Regions from separate parts of the Micromonospora profundi genome, predicted to be linked through region 1. Evidence: riboswitches for the same ligand, from Rfam matches in the RefSeq annotation. Region 1 holds a riboswitch; each other region holds the start of a gene.
What was found. Region 1 has a riboswitch for cyclic di-AMP ahead of F4558_RS17030 (C39 family peptidase). Riboswitches for the same ligand answer to the same signal wherever they lie in the genome.

Region 1 (5,219 bases):
CTCTGCCTGCCGCTGGCGCTGCCCCTGCTGCGCCGGGCCCGTCCGGCGGTGCTCTGGACGCTGATCGTCGCGCTGCCTCTGCTGATCCTCGCGCTCTGGCCGGCACAGCAGTTGGTGCCGGAGGTCAGCCGGTGGTGGTTCACGCAGATCTTCCCGCCCGTACGGTCGCTGGAGTTCTGGCTTGGTGCGGTGGCGGCCGAGCTGATGCGCCGGGGCCTCTGGCGCGGTCCTGGCCTGACGACGGCCACCGTGATCTTCGTGGCGACCTGGGTGGCCGCCTCGCAGTGGATCCGCGCCGAACTGTGGACCACCCTGCTCGCTGTCGCGTACCTGCTGGTGATCACCGCCGCCGCGGACGCGGACGTGCGGGACCGGCGCTCGCCGTGGCGCTCCCGTCCGCTGGTGTGGCTCGGCGAGGTCTCCTTCGCCTTCTATCTGGTGCACGTGTTGGTGATGACGAGCGTGCTGCGGTGGAGCGGGGACTGGGGGACCGGCTTCCAAGGGTGGCGCGGCCCGGCTGTGGTGCTCGGGTTCCTGGTGGTCAGCCTGATCCTGGCCGGGTTGCTGCACCGCTACGTCGAGACGCCACTGATGCGCCGACTGGCACCGCGCCGCCCGGCCCGCCCGTCGGCCGTCCCTCGGCAACGGACCGCCGACACCGAGGCCGGGGCCGGAAAGCCCGACGACCGATCGACGTACGCCGACTCGCGCTGACGGGTCCAACCTGGTCAAACGCGGTCCGGCGCGGCGTGCGTCGACACGCCCGGCGCCCGATGCGCCCGGTCGGCGCCGGCGGTAGCGTGAGACCGTGCTTCCGGTCGCGCTCACCTGTCCTCTGTGGTGGGTGGCGCGCTGGTCGACACGGCTGCTGACCAGCTTCGCCGTCGCCGCGCTCGCGCTCGGCCCAGGCCCGCAGTCGACGGCAGCCGCCGGGTCACCGCCGCCAGCCGCCGGGTCAGCGACTGTCGGCGTCGGGTCGTCCGCGTCGTCGTCCCTCACCGCCGCCCCGGTGCTGCGCCTCGGGCTGCAAACGTCCGTCGCCGCCGAGATGGCCGCGAGGTTCACCGTCGCCGACGTGTCGGCCGCCGACGAGGCGACCACGGTGCGGTCGACCGACCCTGTCCCGCCCAGCGGCGTGGGCGGTGTGCCTGCCGCCACGGCAGAGTCGTTGCCGGCGCGTCCGGCCACCGATCCGTTGCCCCGCGCCGACGAGCCGACCCGGCCGGGCACCCGGGCACCGCCGGGCCGCTGAGCCACACCGCGACACCTGTCGCGATCACCGGGACACCGTCCCGCCGCCGCGCCTGACGACACATCACCTCGCACCGGCCGACCGTGGCCCCCTGGCCCGGACGCTCGTGCGGCTTCCCATCGCAACGCTCTCCCACCGAGGTGCCGACCATGGAGACCGTCGTCTTCTACGAGTTCCTGACCGAGGTGCCGCAGGCCGCCGCCATCTGGTCGGCCCTGCTCCTGCTGACACTGACAGTGCTCGCCGTCCTGGTCGCCCGTCCGGAGCGGGACGGGTCGGCCGCCGAGCGGGACGGGGAGGCCGCCGAGCCGGCGCCCACCGCCCGTGAGGCCGCCGTCGCCGAGGCCGCCGACCTGCGCCGGTACGCCGAGGAGGTGGCCGTCGCCGCGGCCCGCGCGGCGCAGACCGCCCGCCGACGGCGTGCGGCCTGGCTGACTGCTCAGGAGCAGGTGGAGCAGACCTGGGCGCGGTACGACGAGGCGGACGCCGTGGCCCGCCGGTTCGCCGGCGCCGGGGCGCTGCCCACCCCGCGAACCCCGCGCACCCCCGCCGAGTACGCCATCCGGGAGCGCTACCTGCACCGGGCGGCGATGGCCGCGTACTGGCGGGGGGACCTGACCATGCGGCAGCTCGGCGACGTGTTCGGCCACCGGCACGGCTGGGATCCACGACGGCACCCGGTGGAGCAGGAGGTGCTGATCAGCCGGGCGGCCCGGGAGACGCGGCGGGCCGACTACGAGGCTGCCGCCGGACGGGAACGGGCGGCCTGGCGCGACGCCGAGCTGGCGGCGTCTGCGGCGCGCGCCCTGGCCGAGGAGGCGTACGCGGCGGCGGCCCGGTTGCGGCCGACCCGGGTGGCGGCCCGCCGCACCGTCCGTGTCGCGGCTCTGCCGGCGGCGGCGGCGCGGTGGCGCCCGGCGCGGGTGGGGTGAAACGCGCCGATTATTCGGTGAGCCCGGTCACACGCGCGGGAAATCGGGCGGCTGGCGCGTTCGGCCGGATTGTTCCCGCAGATCCGGCGGCATTGTCGACGACGTGTCCGCTTGTCGACCTACGGTGCCTCCGTAACCGCTCGTCCCATCGAGTCACGTCAGCGGCAAGACGCCCGGAAATTGTCGCCCCGTTCAAGGTTTACGCAGGTGAGCGAGGCTTGGCAGGGCTCTGGGCGGCCAGTAGGGTTCGTCCCGTCCGGTGCGGTAATCGATCGCGAATGGCGACGCCGCACCGACCCGCTCAATCGTGATCAACGAACCGGGGACCCACAAGTACGTCCGGGGTGAATCCGCGAGCCACGGCCCGCGGTAGGGCGATCTTCCCGCCCGAATCCGTCAGCTAACCCGGTAGGCGGTGTCGGAAGGAGTTCCATCCCCATGCAGCACCCGCACACCCCTCGGCTATTCCTCCGCCTTCACGGCGTCGCGGTACCCACGCTTGCCCTCCTCGTGGCGGTGAGCTGACCCCCAGGGTCACCGCATTTCCCGCCCGGCCGCGCCGGGCGTTTCCCTGAGCGGTTCCACCATCCGCGGACCACGGTCCGCGCGCTGGCGCGTGCCCGGATACCGGCTGCCCCCGGTGTGCCGCTCTCCCCCTGAACCGTGGAGGACCCGTGAAGCACACCCTGCAGCGTCAGCTGCGTCGCCTCGCCACCGAACGCCCGTACCAGATCGCCGTCGCCTCCGCCGCGGCCCTCGCCATCGCGACCACCACCGGCGCCCTGGTGGCCGGTGCCGACGAAGCCCCCGTCGGCCAGCACACCGCGTCGACAGTCGCCGAGATGCGCAGCGACACCGCCGCCTCCCGCGGCGACGCCCGGGACGCGGACCCCTCGGCCAGCGCCGCCCCGACCAGCGCCAGCCCGAGCAGCGCCGCCCCCTCCGCAAGCGCCGCATCGCCGGCGGCCAAGGCCAGCAGCGACCCGGACCTGACCGCCAAGAAGGCAGCGCCGAAGCCGCCCGCGACAAAGGTGCTCGACTTCCGCTACCAGGCGCAGAACACCTACTACAACTGCGGCCCGGCGGCCGTCCGCAACGCACTCAGCGCCACCGGCATCAACCGCACCCAGGACCAGTTGGGCGCCGAGCTGGGCACCACCGAGATGGGCACCAACTCGGCCCTGGACACCACACGGGTGCTCAACGCCGAGGTGAAGGGCTCCCCGTACCGGACCCGGACGTTCGCCGGCTCGCCCAGCCCGGCCCAGATGGACCGCCTCCAGGCTGACGTCGTCACCGCGATCACCGACGGCCGTGGCGTGGTGGCCAACGTGGCCGGGGACGCCGTCGACACCAACGGCGGCTGGCACTCCTTCGGCGGCGGGCACTACGTCGCGGTGGTCGGCTACAAGGACGACGGCCGTACCGTGCGGATCGCCGACTCGGCGAACGCGGCCTACGGCGAGTACTGGATGACCACGATCAACCTCGCCAACTGGATCGCCACTCGGGGCTACTCCGCCTGACCCAGGCGTGAGGCCCACCAGACGCCGCGGGCGCCGTCTCCCACGAGGGGCCGGCGCTCGCGGCGTCTTCGTCGACGCCGGGCCAGGGCGGCGACGGCTCTCGTCGTGGGCTGTGAACCGTGGGAGACTGCGGCCGTGCTGGATGAATCGGGTGGTCACGCCGACCGTAGGCCGGTCCTGCTTCTGCTGCACGGCATGGGGGCTACCGGTGACGTCTGGCTGCCCTGGGCGCCACTGCTGGAGCAGCACTGGCCCGGCAGGTGGCTGGCACCCGACCTCGCCGGCCACGGCTGGTCGGCGCCGCTGCCGACGTACTCCTTCGAAGGTTTCGCCAACCGCATCGCCCAGGCCCTGGCGCCCGGCGACCGCATCGTGGTCCTCGGGCACTCGCTGGGTGGGGTCGTCGGCCTGGCGCTGGCCGCCCGCGCCGCCGGAACGCCCGTGGACGCCGTGGTGGGACTCGGCATCAAGGCCGTCTGGACGCCGGACGAGCTGACCCGCGCCGCCGACGTAGCGGCCCGCCCGGTCAGTTGGTTCGCCAGCCGGTCCGAGGCGGCCCGTCGCTACCTGCGGGTCGCGGGGCTTGCCGGCCTGGTCCCGCCGGACCACCCGATGGTGGACGCCGGCCTGCGCCAGATCGACGGCCGGTGGCGCCTCGCGATGGACACTGGCGCGTTCGCCGTCGGGGAGCCCGATCTCGCCGCGCTCCTGGCCGCGACCGACGTGCCGGTGGTGCTGGCGCGCGGCGAGCACGACACGATGGTCACCGACGCGCAGCTCAAGGAGTACGGGGTGCCGGTCGCCACGCTGCCCGGGCTCGGGCACAACGCGCACGTGGAGGACCCGGCGGCCGTGCTGGCGCTGCTGGACGCCTACCGCTGACGCTCGGCACGCCTCTGGTTCAGGCCAGCGGAGTGAGCTGCGTCGACCGCTCGGTCGAGTGGTCCGTCGACGCCAACTCCCGGCGGGCGGCGGTCAGGAACGCCTCGGCGTACGACTCGGCGGGGAAGTCACCCAGGTAACGCCTGCGGGTCGCCCAGCGCGCCTCGGCCAGCGGATCGGTGTCGAGCAGGGCGGTCAGCACCTCGTCGGCGTTCGACATGTCCCGGCGCAGCACGTAGCCCGACGCGGCAAGCGGGAAGTTCTCGGTGAACCGTTCGCCCTCGTCGCCCATGTCGGTGACGGCGTACGGCTTGCCGGAGTAGAGGTAGTCCGAGATCACCCCGGACACGTCGGAGATCAGCGCGTCGGAGCGGTTGACGCACTCGGTCAGGCTCAGCTCCCGGGCCGCAGCCCCGACCACGTGCGGTCGCCCGGTGCGGCTCCGGTCGGCGACCAGCAGCTCGGTGAGCCGGCCCAGCTGACGGGCGGATGCCGGGTTCTGCGTCGTGTACGGGTGGGCCCGCAGGATCACCGTCGCGCCGCGTGCCAGCAGCCGCCGCAGCAGCGCCTCGGCCACCGGCAGCGAGCAGTAGTCGGCGTCGGCGTGGTGCCCCGTCCAGGTCGGCG
Region 2 (5,219 bases), 3.2 Mb from region 1:
CGTCCCGACGGTCGTGCACGTAGCCGCCGCTGCCGGAGTCCCGGACCACCACCTTGAGGTCGACGCCCTCGCTGACCAGCAGTGGTTCCAGCACCTGGCCGATCTCGCCGCCGAGCGCGGCGCACAGCACCACCTCGACACCGAGCGACAGGACCATGCGGGCCTGCCAGACGCCCTGACCGCCGGGGTGCAGATGCAGCTCGGGGTGGTCGTTCGGCTGATCCACAGTTACCGTCAGCTGCGGCGTGGGCGCGAAGACCATCACGTGCCCGCTCACCGGTCATCCCCGTTCATGCGTCCACCCTTCGTCACGACCGGTGATACCCCAACAGCCGACGGTAGTGATAACGCGCCGCCAATGCCCGGGCAACGGCCGGTGTCCGTCCGGGCGTTGCCAGCCCCACCTGTGTACGGGACGATCGTGCGACCCATCGACGGCGGGAGACGGCGTGCTCAGCAGCGACACGTTCAGCTACACCGTGCAGGCCCGCTGTTCGCTCGCCGACGCGGCGGCCCTGCTTGGCGACCTGAGCCGCCAGGGCGAGCTGCATCCACTCATCGTCCGGGTGCGGCGAGTTCCGCCCAGGGACGGAGCCGTGGCCAGCTACACCATCAACGACCGGCTGGTCGCCGGCCCGGTGCGCTTCCGAACCACCTATCACGCGGACGTGCTGACCCTCGACGACGACGAGATCGTCACAGTCGCACGCCAGTGGCCGGCCACCACCGTGCGTAACCACACACGTCTACGCGCCGAGCCCGACGGCCTGGTCCGGATCGACGTCGAGATCACCCTGCGGGCACCGAAACCCCTTTTCCGGTACGCCTTCAGCCAGGCCCGCGTCGCCCACCTGGCCCTGGCGGCCCGGCTGGGAGCGGCCCTCGACCGCAGCGACAACCCCCCACCGTCGACCTGACCCAGCCCGCCCCGCTGGCCCTCCGCGCTGCGCGGCGCGAACAGGACGGGCTGCGCCCGCTGACGCACACCGGCCGACGCCCCCCGTGGGGGAGGCGCCGGCCGGGTCGGGGTCGATCAGTACACGGACAGGTGTACGTGGTTCGTGTGGTCGCTGGACGGGTCGCCGTTCGCCCCGCTGTACGACTTCCACCCGCTGCTGGGCAGCCAGATCTGCCTGTACCAGATCACGTACAGCACGGCGAGCCGGTCGGCGTTGCGGATGAAGTACGCGGCGAGGTTGTTGCCGTACGTCTTGTCGCCGCCGGTGGCGTCCCCACCGAAGCCGTTCTTCTGCGCGGCGAAGTCGCAGGCGCGACCCTTCGGGTGCTCGCCGGAGCCGCCGGAGCGGTGGCAGGAGACGTACCTGGTGAAGCCTGCGGCCTTGGCCTGGTTGAGGGCGTGCAGGGTGCGTGGGGTGATGCAGCCGTTGGCCGGGGTGGGGTCGTTGACGCTGCACGACTCGGACGGCCAGGAGCCGTCGGAGTTGCGCGGCGCGGGCTTGGCGTTGGCGGTGGAGGTGCCCCGGTTGGAGCCGGAGTCGGAGGCGGTGGTCTGCTGCCTGGTGTTGGCAACGGTCAGGGCGCGTTCGGCCTGCTCCTTGCGCTTGGCCATCACCTCGACCTGCTTGCGCTGCTCGCGGATCTCGCCGTCGAGGGCGACGCGGGTGCGGTTGGCCTCGTCCTTCGTGGCGATCAGGTCGCGCAGCACCCGGTCCTCGTTGGCGGCGACCACGTCCAGCGCGGCGGCGCGGTCCATGAAGCCTTCGGGGGTGTTGGTGTTGAGCAGCGCCGAGACGGTGCTGAGCCGGCCGGTGCGGTACGCGACGCCGGCGATCTCTCCGACCTTGCCGCTGCGCTCGTTCATCTCGGCTTCGGTGGTCTTGAGCTTGGCGGCGAGTTGCTGCTGCCGCTGGACCGAGGTGTCCAGGGCGCGCTTCGCGTCCAGGTAGCCCTTGCTGGCCGCGTCCAGTGCGGCGCGCAGGGCCGGGGTGCCGCCCTCTTCGTCGTTGTCGGGTGCCGCGGCCCGCTGGGTGGCCGGGGGAGCGGCCGAGGCGGCGCCGGCGGGGATGGCGACGCCGAGGGTGAACATCATGACGATCAGCGCCGCCAATCGGGCGGCGGGGGGTCGTGCTCGTGCCACTGCGCATGTCCTTCCGTCAGCCGCCGACCGGGTTAGCTGACGGGTTCGGGACGGAAGATCCCTACCGCTGACGCGGATGCACCCCAGGAACATGGTTCCCCGGTTCGCCCTCTCGGGTGATTAGGCGGCGGCCGCCACCGGCGCCGGGAGGGCGCCGCCGGGTGGTGGCCGGGAGCCAGCCTACCGGTGCTCATGGGGCTGGTGCAGCCATTGTGACTGACGGTGTGCATGGCGCTACTCAAAAAGCCGACAAAAGGGATTAAGGGCGGAATTTCGCCTTACCAGGTGACGGCACCGCAGGCCCCCGGGGCCGCGCCGGGCTCGATCTGGAGCGTGGCGTGCTCGATCCGGAACTCCTCCTGCAGGGCGGTGCGTGCTGCGGTGAGCACGGTGCCGACCTCCGCGTCGGGTGCCATTGTCAGGTGTGCGGAGGCCACGTCCATGCCCGAGGTGAGCGTCCAGACGTGCAGGTCGTGCACCTCGACCACGCCGGGTACGGCGGCGAGCCGGTCGTGCACGGCGGTGACCTGGAGGTGTTCCGGGGCGGCCTGCACGAGGATGCGGACCGCGGCGCGGCCGAGCCGCCAGGTGCGCGGCAGGATGAACACGCCGATGGCGACCGCGACCAGCGGGTCGGCCCACCACCAGTCGGTGACCGCGATGAGCAGCGCCGCGCCGATCACGCCGAGCGAGCCGAGCAGGTCGCCGAGCACCTCCAGGTAGGCGCCCTGGAGGTTGATGCTGTCCCGGGCGCCGGCGCGGAGCAGGGCGAACGCGACCACATTGGCGAGCAGGCCGAGCACGGCGACCACGAGCATCGGGCCGACCACCACCTCGTGCGGGTCGCCGAACCGGCCGATCGCCTCGATCAACACGTAGATCGCCACGCCGGAGAGCAGGACGGCGTTGGCAAGGGCGGCCAGCACCTCGAGGCGGTAGAGCCCGAAGGTGCGCTGTGGGTCGCGGGCGGCCCGTTGGGTTGCGGTGATCGCGGCCAGGGCCATCCCGATGCCGAGCACGTCGGTGAACATGTGCCCGGCGTCGGAGAGCAGTGCCAGTGAGCCGGTGTGCAGTGCGGCCACCGCCTCGACCACCATCAGGGTGGCGAGCAGGCCGAACGCTACCCAGAGTCGGCCCCGGTGCTGTTGTGCGGCGTTGCTGACCGAAGCGTGGTGGTGGTCATGACCTGAGCCCACGAAACCCACCTTCCTGTGCCAGCCGGGACCGGGTCAAATGTATGTTCACATCGCTATGTATGCAACTGTAGGGCAACGATGTACCCCCGGCCCCGCCAACACGGATTCAGCCGATCGGGTCGATGGTGGTGAGTCGCTGGGTGGCCCGGGACAGCGCGACATAGAGCGTGCGGACACCCGCACCCGGATCCGCCCGGATCTCACTCGGCGCGACGAGCACCACCCCGTCGTACTCCATGCCCTTGGCCTCCAGGCTTGTCACGACCTGCAACCGCGACCCGCCGAGCGCGCCGAGCCAGCCGGCGACCTCGTCGCGGCGGGGGACCGGCGTGATCACACCGACCGTGCCGTCCACCTCGGCCAGCAGGCCGGTGGCCGCCTCCACCGTCGCGGTCTCCAACCCGGCCGCCGGTACGACCTGCTCGACCGGATCGACCCCGGTGGAGCGGACGGCCCTGGGCAGCGGCAGGTCCGGATAGAGCCTGCGGATCTCGGCCGCCGCCACCGCGAAGATCTCCGCCGAGTTGCGGTAGTTGGTGGTGAGCGTGAAGTCCAGCCGCTTGCGCCGACCCAGCGCCTGGTCACGGGCTCGCGTCAGCTCCTCCGGGTCACCGGTCCAGGCGGTCTGCGCCGGATCGCCCACGATGGTCCACGAGGCCAGCCGGCCGCGTCTGCCGATCATCCGCCACTGCATCGGCGAGACGTCCTGCGCCTCGTCCACCACGATGTGCGCGTAGTCCCGGTAGTCCGCCGGGCGCTCCCGCGCCGCCGCGCGGGCCGCCCGCTGGCGGTCGCCAAGGGTGCTCAGTTCCCGGACGCCGCCGGCGAGCTGGAACGGGTCACGCCGGGCGCGGGCCGGCTGCACGGGCTTGCCCAGCAGGGCGTCCAACTCGTCGAGCAGCGCCACGTCCGCGATGGTCAGGCCGTCGGTGTCCAGACTCCGGTACGCCGCACCGAGCAACCGGATCTCCGCGCCGGAGAGGATGCCCCCGGCGTACCTGCGCAGCCGGTCGGGACGGGCCAGCCAACCGAGCACGTGCCGGGGATGCAGCCGCGGCCACCACGCCTTGAGGAACTCGCGGAACTCCGGCCGCTCGGCGATCTCGTCCTCGAAGGCACGCTGCTCCGGCAGCCGGCCGATGCCCAGGCGGCGGGCCTGCGCCCAGAGCGCGGCGAACACCCCGTCGAAGCCGGCCCGGCGGACCTCGTTGCGGCGGGCGCCCCGGTTCAGCACGCGGTCCCGGATCGCGTCCAGCTCGGCGCGGTCCAGCCGCAGCAGCGTGCCCCGGTAGAGCAGCCGCAGCTCACCCGGCCCGCCCGGCACCGCGTCCCGGACGGCCCGCTCCAGCACCCGGCGCATCCGCAGCGAACCCTTCACGGCCGCCACGTCCGGCGGATCGGTGCGGGTGGCGGTCATTCCCGGAAAGAGGGTGCCGAGCGAGTGCAGGGTCGCCGTGTCCTCGCCGAGCGACGGCAGCACCGAGGCGATGTACTCGACGAAGACGGTGGACGGACCGACCACCAGGATGCCGCCGCCGGCGTACCGGCTGCGGTCGGAATACAGCAGGTAGGCGGCCCGGTGCAGGGCGACAGCGGTCTTGCCGGTGCCCGGGCCGCCGGCGACGATCGTCACCCCGGAACCGGGCGACCGGATCGCCTCGTCCTGCTCCCGCTGGATCGTCGCCACGATGTCCCGCATGCCCCGCCCGGTGGCCTGGGACAGGGTGGCCAGCAGCGCGCCGTCGCCGACGACAGTCATCCCCTCCGGCGTGGCGGTGGGGTCCAGCAGGTCGTCCTCGATGCGGGTGACCCGCTCCCGCCGGGACTGGATGGTCCGTCGACGCACCACGCCCAGCGGCTGCGCCGGGGTGGCCTGGTAGAACGCGGCGGCGGCCGGCGCCCGCCAGTCGACGACAAGTGTCGTG
Region 3 (5,219 bases), 2.0 Mb from region 1:
CCGGCGACCGTACCTCCGGACGCCAGCCGCAGGGAGACAGCTGTCGCGATCGCCTCCTCGTCGTCGAGCAGCAGCGGTGGCAGCCGGGTGCCCGCGCCGAGGCGGTAGCCACCGCCGACGCCCGACGTGCCGTGCACCGGGTAGCCGAGAGTGCGCAGGCGTTGCACGTCGCGGCGGACGCAACGTGCGGTGACGCCGAACTCGGCGGCGAGTTCGTCGGCGGTCCAGGACGACCGCCGCTGGAGCAGCGCCAGCATCCGCAGCACCCGCTCGGTCGTCGCCTCCACGGTCACCGGCCGATCGTTGCACAGATCGCGGAACGTTCCTGTCCGCCGGCTGCGGAAGGCTGGGACCATGACCGACCACACGAGAACCACTGGCGACATCCGGCAGAACCGACGGGAGGCGAGCTGACATGGCCCGCGAGGTGCAGATAACGTTCGACGCCGCCGACCCGGGCGCACTTGCCGCGTTCTGGGCCGACACCCTCGGCTACGAGGTGCAGGGCCCGCCGGGCGACTTCGAGTCCTGGGATCAGGCGCTGGAGGCGATGGGCGTGCCGCCGGAGAACCGCAACGACGCCTCGGCGGTCGTCGACCCCGCCGGGTCGGGGCCACGCCTGTTCTTCCAGCGGGTGCCCGAGGGCAAGCAGGCCAAGAACCGCGTACACCTCGACGTGCGGACCGCCCCCGGGCTGACCGGCGACGAACGGATGGCGGCGCTGGAGGCGGAGGCCGACCGGCTCGTCGGGCGCGGTGCCAGCCGGCTCGCGCGGCACGAGCCCGCTCCCCCGCTCAACGCCGGTCACCTCGTGCTGGCCGACCCCGAGGGCAACGAGTTCTGCCTCGACTGAGCTGGCCCCCGGGCCGCGTCGCGAGAGCCACGCGGGGGCCGACACGTCCGCGTTCACCCAGCTCACTGCCGTGATCGCACACGTCATGCGAACATATGTACGTGTCGCCCGGAGCCAGCATCCTGCACGCCGACCTGGACGCGTTCTACGCGTCGGTCGAGCAGCGTGACGACCCGCGTCTGCGCGGCCGGCCGGTGATCGTCGGCGGCGGCGTGGTGCTGGCTGCCAGCTACGAGGCGAAGGCGCGGGGCGTCCGCAGCGCGATGGGTGGGCAGCAGGCGCGGCGGCTGTGCCCGGACGCGATAGTGGTGCCGCCCCGGATGTCGGCCTACACGCGGGCAAGCCGGGCGGTGTTCGAGATCTTCCGGCAGACCACGCCACTGGTCGAAGGGCTCTCCATCGACGAGGCGTTCCTCGACGTTGGTGGCCTGCGGCGGCTGGCCGGTGCGCCTGTGGACATCGCCGACCGGCTGCGCCGGGAGGTCCGCGAGCAGATCGGCCTGCCGATCACGGTGGGTGTGGCGCGCACGAAGTTCCTGGCGAAGGTGGCCAGTGGGGTGGCGAAGCCGGACGGGTTGCTTGTCGTCGCGCCCGACGCCGAGGTGGCGTTCCTGCACCCGCTGCCAGTGGAGCGACTCTGGGGCGTCGGCCCGGTCACCGCCGCGAAGTTGCGGGAGCGCCGGATCCGTACCGTCGGCGAGGTCGCCCGGCTCGGCGAGGCGGCGTTGGTGTCCCTGCTCGGCGCGGGCACCGGCCGGCACCTGCACGCCCTGGCGCACAACCGTGACCCGCGGGCGGTGCAGGTCGGCCGGCGGCGCGGCTCGATTGGCGCGCAGCACGCGCTGAGCCGCACCCCGCACGCGGCCACGGAGCTGGACGCCATCCTGGCGGGCCTTGTCGACCGGGTCACCCGGCGGATGCGGGCGGCTGGCCGGTCCGGGCGCACGGTGCTGCTGCGGCTGCGCTTCGGCGACTACACCCGGGCAACCCGCTCGCACACAGTGCGCAAGGCGACCGCGGACACCACGCCCCTGCTCGCCGCCGCGCGGGCGCTGCTGCGTACGGCGCTGCCGGAGATCGACAGGCGGGGCGTCACGCTGATCGGGGTGTCGGTGGGCAACCTCGACGACAACCCTGTGCAACCGGAGTTGCCGTTCGACGCCGTCCCCGGGGCGGACCTGGACGCCGCCGTGGACGCGGTCCGGGACCGGTTCGGGTCGACGGCGTTGACCCGCGCGGTGCTGTTGGGCCGGGATTCGGGTGTCGAAATGCCTCTTCTGCCGGACTGATCCGCCTGGTGGCGGCGGATATCACAGCAGCTGGAGGGTTTAGCGACGGCATGATCGGAGACGTTGTGACGATCAGCCTTGAGGGGGGACCACCATGTCCGACGACAGCAGCAACCGCGCGAGCCGGCGTGCCGAGCGTCCGCACGACGTGACCGACCCGCTGCTGTGGCAGCTGGCGCTCGACGTGCTCGACGCCCACGAGCCGACCGAGGACGGCGTCTGCGGCAACCTGCTCTGCGCCGGGGAACCGTACCCATGCGCGGCGCGCGGGAACGCTGAACAGTCGCTGCGGCTCGCCCGAGGCGGGGCCGAGACACCGCCGACGGCCGCCCCGCAGTGGGACGGCCACGACGAGACACCGGACAACTGGTCCACCCAGGAGTCCTTCCACCCGCGGCGGACCCGGTCCGGCGAAGCGGTCTCGGCGTCGCGGGCTTCGGCCGCCTGACGCCTCCGCCACGACAGCGACACGCCAGCGGGCGCCCGACCGGAATCCGATCGGGCGCCCGCTGTGTCGTACGTCAGAGGCTGAGCCGCTGCCCGGGGAAGATCAGGCCCGGGTCGGCGCCGACGACCTGCCGGTTGCGCTCGTAGAGGGCCTGCCAGCCGCCGTCCTGCCGGTGGCTCTGCGCGATCTCCGACAGGGTGTCGCCCGACTTCACCACGTAGATGTCGCCGCTGGCCGCCGGGGCGGTGCGCTTGTTACTGCGGGTCGCCGGCTGCTCACCGCGCGACGACCGCTGGGCGGGCTTGTCGGCCTTCGGAGTGGACTTCGACTTGGCGGTCGACTTCGACTTCGTGGTGGGCTTCGTCGAGGACTTCGTGTCCGAGCCGCCCGACGCCCCGGCCTTCTTGCCGCAGGTCGGCCACGCGCCGATGCCCTGCCCCTTGAGCACCTTCTCGGCGATGGTGATCTGCTCGCTGCGGCTCGCCAGGTCGGCGCGGGCGGCGTACTTCTTGCCGCCGTAGCCGGCCCAGGTGCTCTGCGAGAACTGCAACCCGCCGTAGTAGCCGTTGCCGGTGTTGATCTTCCAGTTGCCACCGGACTCGCACTTGGCGATGGCGTCCCAGTTGACGGCGGCCTGGGCCGGGGCGGCCGGGCCGAAGAGCGCCACGGCACCGGTGACCGCGCCGACGGCCAGGGTGCCGACGGCGATACGGCGGGTGCTGACCCGTCGATGACGGGGGGTGTAGACAGACGTCATGAGTGTGCTTCCTCCACGCCGGCGAGGTGAGCTGTCGGGTTCGGGCCGAGGAGCCCGGCCGCGCGATGGCGGCTTCACCCCGAGGTGACGATGCACCGAGGAACGTTTGGGTCCCCCGCTCCTGCCCGGGTGACTGGGTTCCGACGACCGGGGGCAGGATTTGGCGTTACCGGTCGTGGCGTCCGCGATGGCGGACCCGACCGACGTTAGGCACGGCCGGCATCGATCGCCCAACCCCTGTGAAGTTCTTCACCGGGGCACGCTGAGCGGCGCGCTCAGCGGTTGCGGGCGGCGTTCAGCTGTGCAGCGACCATGATGGACCGCTTCCGATCAGGTCTGCCGCTCCCCGGCCGGTGGAGCCCGACAACGCGGGGCACCACCGGCCGGGGCACCTGCCTACAGGGTGCGGGCCAGCCGGTCGGCGAGCGTACGGGTGAAGCGGGCCGGGTCGGCCAGGTCGCCGCCCTCGGCGAGCACCGCCAGGCCGTACAGCAGCTCGGCGGTTTCGGTGAGGGTCTCGGCGGAATCGCCCTGCTCGTGGGCCTTGCGCAGCGCGGCTACCAGAGGATGACCGGGATTGATCTCCAGGATGCGCTTCGTCGACGGGATCTCGTGCCCCATCGCCCGGTACATCTTCTCCAGTGTCGGCGTGAGGTCGTGCGCGTCACCCACCACACAGGCCGGTGAGGTGGTGAGCCGCGACGACAGGCGGACCTCCCGGACGCTGTCGGCAAGGGTCGTGCCGAGCCAGTCCACGAGCGCCGCGAACTCCTGCCGCTGCTGCTCGCGCTCGGACTCGGCCTGCTGCTTCTCCTCGTCGGTGTCCAGGTCGACCTCGCCCTTGGCGATCGAGCGCAGCGGCCGGCCGTCGTACGTGCCGACCCGCTCCACCCACACCTCGTCGACAGGGTCGGTGAGCAGCAGCACCTCGTGGCCCTTGGCCCGGAACGCCTCCAGGTGCGGGGAGTTCTCGATGGTGGCCCGGGAGTCGCCGGTGGCGTACCAGATGTCGCTCTGGCCGTCCTTCATCCGGGAGACGTAGCCGGCCAGGTCGGTGAGCTCGGCCGGGTCGTGGGTGGAGGCCACCGACAGGATCTCCAGCAGGGTGTCGCGGTTGTCGGTGTCGTCGATGAGCCCTTCCTTGACGACAGTGCCGAACTCCTTCCAGAAGGTCTGGTAGCGCTCGGCGTGGTTGGCCTTGAGGTCCTTGACTGTGGCGAGGACCTTCTTGACCAGGCGGCGGCGGACGATCTGGATCTGGCGGTCCTGCTGGAGGATCTCCCGGGAGATGTTCAGCGACAGGTCGTGGGCGTCGACCACTCCCTTGACGAAGCGCAGGTAGGTGGGGACCAGCGCCTCGCAGTCGTCCATGATGAACACGCGCTTGACGTAGAGCTGGACGCCCCGGCGGCCCTGCGGGGAGAACAGGTCCAGTGGGGCGTGGCTGGGCAGGAAGAGCAGCGCCTCGTACTCGAAGGTGCCCTCGCCCTTCATGTGCACGACCTCGAGCGGGTCGGCCCAGTCGTGGCTGACGTGCTTGTAGAACTCGTTGTACTCGGCGGCGTCGACCTCATCGCGGGGTCGCGCCCAGAGCGCCTTCATCGAGTTGAGGGTCTGCACCTCGCTGGTGGGGTCCGCACCGTCGGTGCCGGGGCGTTCGACGGTCATCCGGATCGGCCAGGCGATGAAGTCGGAGTATCGCTTGACGATCTCGCGGATGGTCCACTCGGCGGTGTAGTCGTGCAGGTTGTCCTCGGTGTCGGCGGGCTTGAGGTGCAGGGTCACCGCCGTGCCCTGGGGTGCCTCGGCGACGGGCTCGATCGAGTACGTCCCCTCGCCTGTGGACTCCCAGCGGGTGCCGCCGGTCTCGCC

Region 2: linked by a shared signal. The riboswitch ahead of F4558_RS03180 (coiled-coil domain-containing protein) and the one ahead of F4558_RS17030 (C39 family peptidase) in region 1 are both predicted to bind cyclic di-AMP.
Region 3: linked by a shared signal. The riboswitch ahead of F4558_RS08220 (LysM peptidoglycan-binding domain-containing protein) and the one ahead of F4558_RS17030 (C39 family peptidase) in region 1 are both predicted to bind cyclic di-AMP.

Annotation. Positions count from the first base shown of each region.
Region 1 covers NZ_JAATJK010000001.1:3,893,568-3,898,786, reverse strand. The annotation lists gene F4558_RS17045 (acyltransferase family protein) at 1-714, shown strand, start outside; gene F4558_RS17040 (hypothetical protein) at 809-1,252, shown strand; gene F4558_RS17035 (hypothetical protein) at 1,402-2,184, shown strand; cyclic di-AMP (ydaO/yuaA leader) riboswitch at 2,473-2,614, shown strand; gene F4558_RS17030 (C39 family peptidase) at 2,859-3,710, shown strand; gene F4558_RS17025 (alpha/beta fold hydrolase) at 3,846-4,592, shown strand; gene F4558_RS17020 (CDP-glycerol glycerophosphotransferase family protein) at 4,612-5,219, opposite strand, start outside.
Region 2 covers NZ_JAATJK010000001.1:675,637-680,855, forward strand. The annotation lists gene F4558_RS03170 (1-phosphofructokinase family hexose kinase) at 1-262, opposite strand, end outside; gene F4558_RS03175 (SRPBCC family protein) at 450-917, shown strand; gene F4558_RS03180 (coiled-coil domain-containing protein) at 1,034-2,050, opposite strand; cyclic di-AMP (ydaO/yuaA leader) riboswitch at 2,104-2,235, opposite strand; gene F4558_RS03185 (cation diffusion facilitator family transporter) at 2,377-3,294, opposite strand; gene F4558_RS03190 (HelD family protein) at 3,401-5,219, opposite strand, start outside.
Region 3 covers NZ_JAATJK010000001.1:1,913,872-1,919,090, reverse strand. The annotation lists gene F4558_RS08240 (helix-turn-helix transcriptional regulator) at 1-293, opposite strand, end outside; gene F4558_RS08235 (VOC family protein) at 416-853, shown strand; gene dinB (DNA polymerase IV) at 955-2,142, shown strand; gene F4558_RS08225 (hypothetical protein) at 2,237-2,590, shown strand; gene F4558_RS08220 (LysM peptidoglycan-binding domain-containing protein) at 2,664-3,347, opposite strand; cyclic di-AMP (ydaO/yuaA leader) riboswitch at 3,350-3,523, opposite strand; gene htpG (molecular chaperone HtpG) at 3,744-5,219, opposite strand, start outside.